Linked DNA regions of Kutzneria chonburiensis. The protein of the gene in region 3 interacts with the protein of the main gene of each other region in a pairwise test. Links are inferred from orthologs where the notes say so. Each region holds a gene or a part of one and is shown on either strand. Other genes may lie near its edges.

Region 1 (3,075 bases), 2.0 Mb from region 3 along the record:
CCGGCGCAAGCGGCTGGACTCGGTCCAGGACCTCGCGGTGCTGCACGACTGGCTGCCGTCGATCGGTGTCGACCCCGACAAGGTGGCGCTGTGGGGCCGGTCCTACGGCGGCTACCTGGTGCTGGCCGGGCTGGCCTTCCTGCCGGAGCGGTGGGCCGCCGGCGTGGACATCGTCGGCATCTCCTCGCTCGTGACGTTCCTGGAGAACACCTCGCCCTACCGGCGGCGGGTCCGGGAGCGGGAGTACGGCTGGCTGGACACCGACCGGGACTTCCTCGAGGAGGCCTCGCCGATGAACAAGGTCGACCAGATCCGGGCGCCGCTGTTCGTGGTGCACGGGGCCAACGACCCGCGGGTGCCGCTGAGCGAGGCCGAGCAGCTGGCCTCGGCCGTGCGGGCCAACGGTGTGGAGTGCGAACTGGTGGTGCACGCCGACGAGGGACACCAGATGGCCAACCTGGACAACAAGCTGGCCACCTATCCGAAGGCGATCGAGTTCGTCAGCCGCCTGCTGGCTTAGCCTTCTTCTCGATCGGCACCGCGCCGAGCTCCTCGTTGAGCATCGCCAGCAGCACGTCGTGCGGGTCGCGGCGGTCGACCAGCTCGCCGGGCTCCGGCTTGCGGGCCGCCTCGGCCAGCATCTGCTCCTCGGTCTCCGGCTCCGGTTCCGGCTCGGGTTCGGACGGCTCGTCCGGCTCCGGCGGCAGCGGGATGTCGTCGGCCGGGCCCGCGGCCGGCCGGGCCACCGGCGCGGGCGCCGGGGTCGGCTCGGGCTGCGGGCGGGCGGCCTGGCTGGGCCGGGTCGGGGCCGGACGCTGGCGGGGCGGGGCCGCGACCGGGGCGGCCATCGCGCCCGGCCCGCCGCCTGCTTCGCCGTGCACGACCTTGACCTGCCAGTCGCCGCCGACGACCTTGCTCACGGCCGCCGCGATGGCGTCCTGGTTCTGGGCAGCGGCCAGCCGGCGGGCAAGCGGGGCCGAGGTGTGCGCGATGGTGACGGTGTTGCCGTCCACCGACTGCACGGCGGCGTTCATCAGCATGGCCTGCGTGGACTTGCTGGGGATCGCGGCCAGGAGCTGCGACCACAGTCGGCGCAGCGCTGCCACGTCCGTGGCTCCGCTGCTCGCCGGGGCAGCCACCGGTTCCGGCTCGGGCTCCGGCTGCTGGACCTGGGGTTCCGGCTGCCTCGGCGCAGGGGCCTGGACGACCGGTTGCGCAGGCTGCGGCACTGGCTCGGGCTCGACCGGCGGTGCTTGAACCGGCTGTACCGGGGTGGGTTGGGCCGGTGTCGGTTGGGGCGCGGCAGCCGGCTCGGGCTCGGCGGTTCGCTGCGACGGCCGCTGGAACTTGCTCGCGACCGGGGCCTCCGCCGCCACCGCGCCGCCGGCGGCGACTGGGCGGTGCTCCAGCTGCTCGATCCGTTGCAGCAGCGCGGCATCCGTGGCGCTGGCGGCCGGCAGCATCATGCGGGAGCACAGCAGTTCCAGCACCAGCCGCGGCGCGGTCGCGCCGCGCATCTCGATCAGGCCGGCGTGCACGATCTCGGCGTAGCGAGTGAGCGTGGCCGGGCCGAGGCCGGAGACCTGCTCCTGCATCTGCGCCAGCTCGTCCTCGGGCGCGTTGATCAGCCCACGCTGGCCGGCGTCCGGCACCGCGGACAGCAGCACCAGGTCACGCAGCCGTTCCAACAGGTCAGCCGCGAAGCGGCGCGGGTCGTGGCCGGCCTCGACGACCCGGTCCAGTGTGCCGTACACGGCCGAGCCGTCATTGGCAGTCAGGCCGCGGACCATCTCGTCGATCAGGGCCACGTCGGTCACGCCGAGCAGCGAGATCGCCCGCTCGTACGTGACGCCCTCGTCGCCCGCGCCGGCCAGCAGCTGGTCCATCACCGACAGCGTGTCGCGGGCCGAGCCACCGCCCGCGCGCAGCACCAGCGGGTAGACCGCCGGCTCCACCTTCACGCCCTCGTCGCCGCAGATGCTCTCCAGCAGGCCGCGCAGCGTGCCCGGCGGGATCAGCCGGAAGGGGTAGTGGTGGGTGCGGGACCGGATGGTCGGCAGCACCTTCTCCGGCTCCGTGGTGGCGAAGACGAAGATCAGGTGCTCCGGCGGCTCCTCCACGATCTTCAGCAGGGCGTTGAAGCCCTGCGTGGTGACCATGTGCGCCTCGTCGATGATGAAGACCCGGTAGCGGGCCTCCGCGGGCGCGTAGAAGGCTCGGTCACGCAGTTCCCGGGCGTCGTCGACGCCACCGTGGCTGGCCGCGTCCAGCTCGACCACGTCCACCGTGCCCGAGCCGCCCGGGGCCAGTCCGATGCAGGAGTTGCACACCCCGCACGGGTTCGGCGTCGGGCCCTGCACGCAGTTCAGCGACCGGGCCAGGATGCGGGCGCTGGACGTCTTGCCGCAGCCCCGCGGCCCGGAGAACAGGTAGGCGTGATTCACCCGCCCCGCGGCCAGCGCGGCCCGCAGCGGCTCGGTGACGTGATCCTGGCCGACGACCTCGGCAAAGGTCGCGGGCCGGTACTTGCGGTAGAGGGCGAGCGCCACGGGGAAGACCCTACTGCGGTGGTCCGACAGTTCGGTGCCGGACCTGGTCCGGGCAAAAAAGGGGACCCCGCGCACCTGTCAGAGCCCGCTTATCCTTGCTGCCTTCCGGCCCTGGGGAGGTTCACAGGATGGACACCGCACGAGGTCCAACGACAGTGTAGCGGGTCCCCCGATCCGGTGCTCCGAGGGGCGGTCCCGGCGGATCGGGAGCAGGATGCCGGGCCATGGCTGAGGACACACGGCTTGAGATCGACATCGAGCTGTTCGGCGGTCCCGAGGACGGCCGGACGATCAAGGTCCCGGCGCAGCGGGACGGGGTCCCGACGCTGCCGCGCTGGGAGTTCCCGCAGCTGCCCAAGGAGCGCAACCGGGAGAAGCTGAAGGCCGCGCTGGCCGCGTCACCGGTGATCGTCTACGAGCGGCCGGCCGAGCCGAGCAACGGCCGCTGGAAGTACGTCTACGCCGGCACCCGCGCCCGTAGCTGAGGACCAGCACCAACCGTCTTGAGTAGGACTACGGATGTCCG
Region 2 (3,035 bases), 1.4 Mb from region 3 along the record:
GAGAAAACGATCGACAGCGGCCCGCATGGGGTGGTTGAGGTCGGTCTTCATGGCCCACGCGAAGCCGAGGATCTCGTTGTAGACCCGCTCGCCCAGGATGGAGTCGACGAACTTGGGCGACCACGACGGCGAACGGTCGGACACGACGCGTTTGACGGCCTCGTGATTGTCGCGAACCCACTCGTAGGCCCGATCGGCCATGAGGTCGACGAGCTTGTGGTGGGAACCGTCCTCAAGGACCTGGCCGAGCAGCTTGCCCAAGGGAGGCCCCCAAGGGATGGCCATGAGCCGCTGCACGACGGCGTGCTCGACGACGGCCTGGACGTCCTCGTCGCGGAGCACGGTGACCAGACCACGGGCGACGTTGGCGAACTCGGAGGTGATGCGCCGGGCGTTCTCCCGGTCGGACAGCCACACGCCGACCCGCTTGCTGATCTCGGCCCGGTGCAACCGGTCCCGCACGACCTGCTCGGACATGAAGTTGCTGCCGACGAAGTCGCCGAGGCTGGCCCCGAGCAGGTTCTTGCGGGTGGGAATGAGCGCGGTGTGCGGGATGGGCAGCCCGAGCGGCCGCCGGAACAGCGCGGTGACGGCGAACCAGTCGGCCAGCGCGCCGACCATGCTGGCCTCGGCGGCCGCATGGACGTAGCCCAACCACACCGGACCGGCGAAGACGCCGGACAGCACGTAGACGATGGCGGCCAGCACGAGCAGCCCGGCGGCGACGGCCTTCATCCGGCGCAGCGCGCGCCGCTTGCCGGTCTCGGCCGCGGTTAGTCGCTCCACACCGGCCATTCTCCCCGCGCGGGCGGCGATCCGCCGTGACCAGTGACGCAGACCAGGGTTGCACCGGGTGACATTTCAGGGACGGATCAGCGAGGATCCTCCAGGTGCGCACACCTGCTCTCGTCCAGCGGCTGCGGCCGTTCACCTCGACGATCTTCGCGGAGATGACCGCGCTGGCCACCCGGACCGGCGCGGTCAACCTAGGCCAGGGCTTCCCGGACACCGACGGGCCGGCCGAGATGCTCGCGACGGCCCAACGGGCCATCGCCGAGGGCGTCAACCAGTACCCGCCGGGCCCGGGTCGGCCGGAGCTGCGGCAGGCGATCGCCGAGCACCGGACGCGCTACGGCACGGAGTACGACCCGGACACCCAGGTCCTGGTCACGGTCGGCGCGACCGAGGCGATCGCGGCGACGCTGATGGCGCTGGTCGAACCGGGTGACGAGGTGCTGCTGATCGAGCCGTACTACGACTCGTACGCGGCCTCGGTGGCGATGGCCGGTGCCACCCGCAAGGTGGTGTCGCTGGTCGAGGACGGTGATCGCTTCGCGCTGGACGTGGACGCGCTCCGGGCGGCGGTGACGCCGCGGACGAAGGCGCTGCTGCTGAACTCGCCGCACAACCCGACGGGCACGGTCTACACCCGCCAGGAGCTCGAAGAGGTCGCGAAGCTGTGCCAGGAGCACGACCTGATCGCGATCACCGACGAGGTGTACGAGCACCTGATCTACGACGGCCGCGAGCACGTGACGCTGTCGGCGCTGCCCGGCATGTACGAGCGCACGGTGGTCATCTCCAGCTCGGGCAAGACGTTCAACGCCACCGGCTGGAAGATCGGCTGGGTGTGCGGGTCGGCCGAGCTGGTCGCGGCGGTGCGGGCGGCCAAGCAGTTCATCACGTTCGTCGGCGGCGCCCCGTTCCAGCCGGCGGTGGCCTACGCCCTGCGCAACGAGCTGGCCTGGGTGGACCAGCTGCGCGACGGTCTCCAGCGCAAGCGCGACCGGCTGTCCGCGGGCCTGGCCGACGCCGGCTTCGCCGTGCGTCAGGCCGCCGGCACGTACTTCGTGTGCGCGGACGTGCGGCCGCTGGGCTTCGCCGACGGCGCGGAGCTGTGCCGACAGCTGCCGGAGCGGATCGGCGTGGCCGGCGTGCCGGTGCAGGTGTTCACCGACCACCCCGAGCAGTGGCAGCACCTGGTGCGTTTTGCCTTCTGCAAGCGGGACGAGGTAATCGACGAGGCGATCGCGCGACTGCGCAAGCTCGGCTGACCGGGTGACAATGGGGTCTCGATTTCGAGACCCCATTGTCGGCGTTAGCCGATCAACCCCGCGTTCGTCATTACCCTCCGGTGCGGTGCAATACGCTGACCGAGTGAAGCGGCGGCCATCAGGACCGCGGGTGGCACGGGGTCGATTCCCCACAGCAGCACCCTGAGTTGGTTGAGAAGAGCGCGATCGGCGCGGTCGAGCCCGGCCAAGACCGACGCATGCGTCATCGCGCATCCTCTCGGAACAGGCCCGACAACGATGCCTTTCTCCGGAGTTGGGCCAGGCATCTTCCCCTTGTCGGACCAATGGCGCCGATCGGGATGCCGAGTGCCGCGGCGACCTGCCGGTAGGACAGTTCCGGCGCGTGCACGAGTACTCGCAACACCCGCTGGCACTGTTCGGACAACTGGGTGAACGCCCGCCACAGCGCCGCGTTCGGCGCCGACCGCAGGACGACGGCATCGGCCGCCTCGGTCGGCGTGACGTCCAATCGTGCCTCGTCAACCGGGCTCTCCCGGCGACGGGCCGCGATCAGACGCAGCGCATGCCGCCGCGTGGTGACGGCCAGCCAGGCGGCCAGCCTGGTCGGATCATGAATTCGATTCATATTTTCTAGCAATGACAGCCAGGTGCTCTGCACGACATCGGCGGCATCGTGGCGATCCAGCCGATGGGATCGGGCAACAGCCCAGACGGTTGGCGTGTGCCGCACCACGAGTTCGCGCCAGGCCGCCCGATCGCCGAGTTCCGCGGCCCTGAGCAGTTCGGCCGCGCCCGGTCTTGTCTCGACTTCCACTCGTTCCTCCCCGCAGGCGAGTTGATGTCCGGTTAGAAGGCCCGCCGGCCGAGTCGGATCCGCGGCCGAGCGGAAAACCCTCTAACGAGTGGCGGCCCGCGGATCGCCACGCACAGTTGCCACCTTGTGCGAGACTGATCTCGAACGTGCCGCTATCCGGGCGGTCGGCGACGAGCGCATGGTGC
Region 3 (4,198 bases):
CATGGGCCGGATATGGCGAAAAAGCAGGGCCAGCGCGAATAACGGGTCTGGCTGTGTCGAATGGGCGGTGGATACGGTCGGGGTGCTCGTGCGTGATTCGAAGCACCGGGCCGGCCCCCGGCTGAGCTTTCCGCGGACCGCGTGGGCCGCGTTCCTGGCCCGCCTGGACTGACCGGCGGCCGCACCGGCGTCGGCCTCGTCGGTGTGGCCGAACATGCCGGCCCCAGCAGGGTTTTCCCGACACGGGCGCGGCGGTTTCCGATCGCCGGTGGCGGAGGGGCAAGATAGGGGGCGATCGTCGCTTGTCAGCCCCAGGGGAGGCCGTCACCTATGTCCGACTCGTTCGTGCATCTCCACGTGCACACCGAGTACTCGATGCTCGACGGCGCCGCCAAGCTCAAGGACATGTTCACCGAGTGCGATCGGCTGGGCATGCCGGCGGCGGCGATCACCGATCACGGGAACATGTACGGGGCGTACGACTTCTACCGGCAGGCCACCGCCGCCGGGGTGAAGCCGATCATCGGCATCGAGGCGTACATGGCGCCGGGCTCCCGGCACGACAAGCGACGGATCACCTGGGGCGAGCCGCACCAGAAGAACGACGACGTGTCGGCCAGCGGCGCCTACACGCACCAGACGATCTGGGCGGCGAGCAACGAAGGCCTGCACAACCTGATGCGCGCCTCGAGCTACGCCAGCCTGGAGGGCCAGCTGGGCAAGTGGCCGCGCATGGACCGGGAGCTGTTGGCGGCCAACAGCAAGGGCCTGATGGCGACGACGGGCTGCCCCTCGGGCGAGGTGCAGACGAGGCTGCGGCTGGGGCAGGACAAGGAAGCCCTGCAGGCGGCGTCGGACTGGAAGGACATCTACGGCGAAGGGAACTTCTTCGTCGAGCTGATGGACCACGGCATCGAGATCGAGAGCCGGGTCCGCGACGGCCTGGTCAACGTGGCCAAGCAGCTGAACCTGCCGTTCGTGGTGACGAACGACTCGCACTACACCTTCGACACCGACCGCGACGCCCACGGCGTGCTGCTGTGCGTGCAGACCGGCAAGACCCTGCAGGACCCGACGCGGTTCAAGTTCGACGGCACGGGCTACTACCTGAAGTCGCCGGACGAGATGCGGGCGATCGACTCCTCCGACGCCTGGCAGGAGGGCTGCCGCAACACGCTGCTGGTGGCCGAGAAGGTCGACACGACCGACATGTTCAAGTTCCACAACCTGATGCCGCGGTTCCCGATCCCCGAGGGCATGACCGAGGACGAGTACTTCAAGCAGCAGGTGTGGGCCGGCATGGAGCGCCGGTTCCCGAACGGCATCGACGAAGAGCACCGCAAGCAGTGCGAGTTCGAGATCGGCGTCATCCTCCAGATGGGCTTCCCGGCCTACTTCCTGGTGGTCGCCGACTTCATCATGTGGGCCAAGAACAACGGCATCCGGGTCGGACCGGGCCGTGGCTCCGCGGCAGGCGCGCTGATCGCCTACGCGATGGGCATCACCGACCTCGACCCGCTGGCCCACGGGCTGATCTTCGAGCGCTTCCTCAACCCGGACCGCGTCTCCCCGCCCGATATCGACATCGACTTCGACGAGCGCCGCCGCGGCGACGTCATCCGGTACGTGACCGAGAAGTGGGGCGAGGACAAGGTCGCCCAGGTGATCACCTTCGGCACCATCAAGGCCAAGGCGGCGATCAAGGACTCGGCCCGCGTGCTCTACGGCCAGCCCGGCTACGCGGTGGCCGACCGCATCTCCAAGGCCTACCCGCCGGCCGTGATGGCCAAGGACATCCCGCTCAACGGCCTGTTCGACCCGCAGCACAAGCGCTACGGCGAGGCCACCGAGATCCGCGCCCTGTACGAGCAGGACCCGCAGGTCAAGGAGATCATCGACACCGGCCGCGGCCTCGAGGGCCTGATCCGCAACGCCGGTGTGCACGCCTGCGCGGTGATCATGTCCGCGGAGACGCTGACCGACCACATCCCGGTGTGGAAGCGGCCGCAGGACGGCTCGATCATCACGCAGTTCGACTATCCGACCTGCGAGACGCTCGGCCTGCTGAAGATGGACTTCCTCGGCCTGCGCAACCTCACGGTCATCGACGACACGATGAAGAACATCAAGCTCAACGGCAAGACCCCGCCCGACCTCGACCAGCTGGCCCTCGACGACAAGAAGACGTACGAGCTGCTGGGCCGGGGCGACACGCTGGGCGTGTTCCAGCTCGACGGTGGGCCCATGCGCGACCTGCTGCGCCTGATGCGCCCGGACAACTTCGAGGACATCTCCGCCGTCGGCGCGCTCTACCGGCCGGGCCCGATGGGCGCCAAGTCGCACACGAACTACGCGCTGCGCAAGAACAAGCAGCAGGAGATCACGCCGATCCACCCGGCGCTGGCCGAGGCGCTGGAGGACATCCTCGGCGGCACCTACGGCCTGATCGTGTACCAGGAGCAGGTCATGGCCATCGCGCAGAAGCTGGCCGGCTACACGCTCGGACAGGCCGACCTGCTGCGCCGCGCGATGGGCAAGAAGAAGAAGGAGATCCTGGACAAGGAGTACGCCGGCTTCGAGAAGGGCATGCTGGACAACGGCTACCCGCAGGACGCCGTCAAGACCCTCTGGGAGATCCTGGTCCCGTTCGCCGACTACGCCTTCAACAAGGCGCACTCGGCCGCGTACGGCCTCGTCTCGTACTGGACGGCCTACCTCAAGGCCAACTTCCCGGCCGAGTACATGGCCGGCCTGCTCACCTCGGTCGGTGACGACAAGGACAAGGCCGCCATCTACCTGGCCGAGTGCCGCAAGATGGGCATCACCGTGCTGCCGCCGGACGTCAACGACTCGATGCGCGAGTTCGCGCCGGTCGGTGAGAACATCCGCTTCGGCCTCGGCGCCATCCGCAACGTCGGCGCGAACGTGGTCGAGTCGATCGTGGCCGCCCGTACGGGCAAGGGCGCGTTCACCGACTTCTCCGACTACCTGCGCAAGGTGGATGCCGCGGCCTGCAACAAGAAGGTCATCGAATCCCTGATCAAGGCCGGCGCTTTCGACTCGCTCGGCCACCCGCGCAAGGGCCTGCACATGGTGCACATCGAGGCCGTCGACGCGATCATGGACACCAAGAAGGCCGAGGCGGTCGGGCAGTTCGACCTGTTCGGCGGCGGGGACGACGGCGAGGACAACGCCGGCGGCGTGTTCGACGTGAAGGTCCCGGACGAGCACTGGGAGTCCAAGCACCAGCTGACGCTGGAGCGGGAGATGCTCGGCCTGTACGTGTCGGGCCACCCGCTCAACGGCGTGGAGCGGGTGCTGGAGGTCCAGTCCGACACCGCGATCGCCACCATCCTGGAAGGCAACCTGCCCGACGGCGCGCAGGTCACCGTCGGCGGCATCCTGGCCTCGGTGACCCGGCGCATCAACAAGTCGGGCGAGTCGTGGGCGTCGGCGCAGCTGGAGGACCTGGCCGGCGGCATCGAGGTGCTGTTCTTCCCGAAGACCTACTCGGTGGTCGGCATGAGCGTGGCCGAGGACGCGATCGTGCTGGTCAAGGCCCGTATCGCCCGGCGAGACGACCGGACCTCGCTGATCGCCAACGACCTGGCCCTGCCGGATCTGGAGATGGCGGCCAGCGGCATGCCGGTGAAGCTGACCATGCACGCGGCCAAGTGCACCCGGCCGCTGGTGGCCCAGCTCAAGGACGTGCTCAAGTCGCATCCCGGCTCGACCGAGGTGCACCTGAACCTGATGAACGGCCGCCGCGGCACCATGCTGCGGCTGGACGACGGGCTGCGGGTGGACCCGTCACCGTCACTGATGGGCGACCTCAAGGCCCTGTTGGGACCGGGTTGCCTGGGCTGAGAGGCCTGTGAGCCCGGGCACATTCGTCGATAATGGATGCGGCCCGGGGAGCACGTGGGCAGACTGGTGTGAACGGGGTTAACCTATAGTTGGGGAACACCAATCAGTTTGCATGGTTAGGGGAAGACCCATGACAGGCACCGAGACGGCGCCCGCGAACTTCTTCACGCCGGAGTTCTTCCAGGATCCGCAGCGCTACCAGGCCGAGCTGCGCGCGGACGCCCCGGCCCGGCTGGTCGTCACGCCCAACGGCTTCAAGGTGTGGGTGGTCAGCCGCTTCGAGGAGGCCAGGACCTTGCTGGCCGACCCGACCGTGCACAAGAGCAGCGCC

The links.
Region 1: the proteins of dnaE (region 3) and M3Q35_RS35130 interact in binary tests that used the Escherichia coli proteins (3 or more experiments, as listed by UniProt). The link is inferred for Kutzneria chonburiensis from one-to-one orthologs.
Region 2: the proteins of dnaE (region 3) and M3Q35_RS31785 interact in binary tests that used the Escherichia coli proteins (3 or more experiments, as listed by UniProt). The link is inferred for Kutzneria chonburiensis from one-to-one orthologs.

The regions. Positions count from the first base shown.
Region 1 is NZ_CP097263.1:7,613,968-7,617,042, reverse strand. The notes cover bases 26-2,952. They hold M3Q35_RS35130 (DNA polymerase III subunit gamma and tau), read right to left. Parts: upstream 2,550-2,952; coding sequence 501-2,549; downstream 26-500. Other genes in these bases: M3Q35_RS35120 (hypothetical protein), read left to right, coding at 2,774-2,952; M3Q35_RS35135 (alpha/beta fold hydrolase), read left to right, coding at 26-520. Outside these bases: more of M3Q35_RS35135, read left to right, coding at 1-25; more of M3Q35_RS35120, read left to right, coding at 2,953-3,034. UniProt on the Escherichia coli protein: Part of the beta sliding clamp loading complex, which hydrolyzes ATP to load the beta clamp onto primed DNA to form the DNA replication pre-initiation complex.
Region 2 is NZ_CP097263.1:6,926,254-6,929,288, reverse strand. The notes cover bases 86-2,972. They hold M3Q35_RS31785 (pyridoxal phosphate-dependent aminotransferase), read left to right. Parts: upstream 86-890; coding sequence 891-2,054; downstream 2,055-2,972. Other genes in these bases: M3Q35_RS31780 (RNA polymerase sigma factor), read right to left, coding at 2,278-2,850; M3Q35_RS31790 (DUF445 domain-containing protein), read right to left, coding at 86-795. Outside these bases: more of M3Q35_RS31790, read right to left, coding at 1-85. UniProt on the Escherichia coli protein: Shows aminotransferase activity with methionine and histidine as substrates, and to a lesser extent also with phenylalanine.
Region 3 is NZ_CP097263.1:5,569,095-5,573,292, reverse strand. What follows is about bases 18-4,067. They hold dnaE (DNA polymerase III subunit alpha), read left to right. Parts: upstream 18-330; coding sequence 331-3,867; downstream 3,868-4,067. Other genes in these bases: M3Q35_RS25135 (cytochrome P450 family protein), read left to right, coding at 3,998-4,067; M3Q35_RS25145 (DUF397 domain-containing protein), read left to right, coding at 18-172. Also shown: more of M3Q35_RS25145, read left to right, coding at 2-17; more of M3Q35_RS25135, read left to right, coding at 4,068-4,198. UniProt on the Escherichia coli protein: DNA polymerase III is a complex, multichain enzyme responsible for most of the replicative synthesis in bacteria. This DNA polymerase also exhibits 3' to 5' exonuclease activity. The alpha chain is the DNA polymerase catalytic subunit.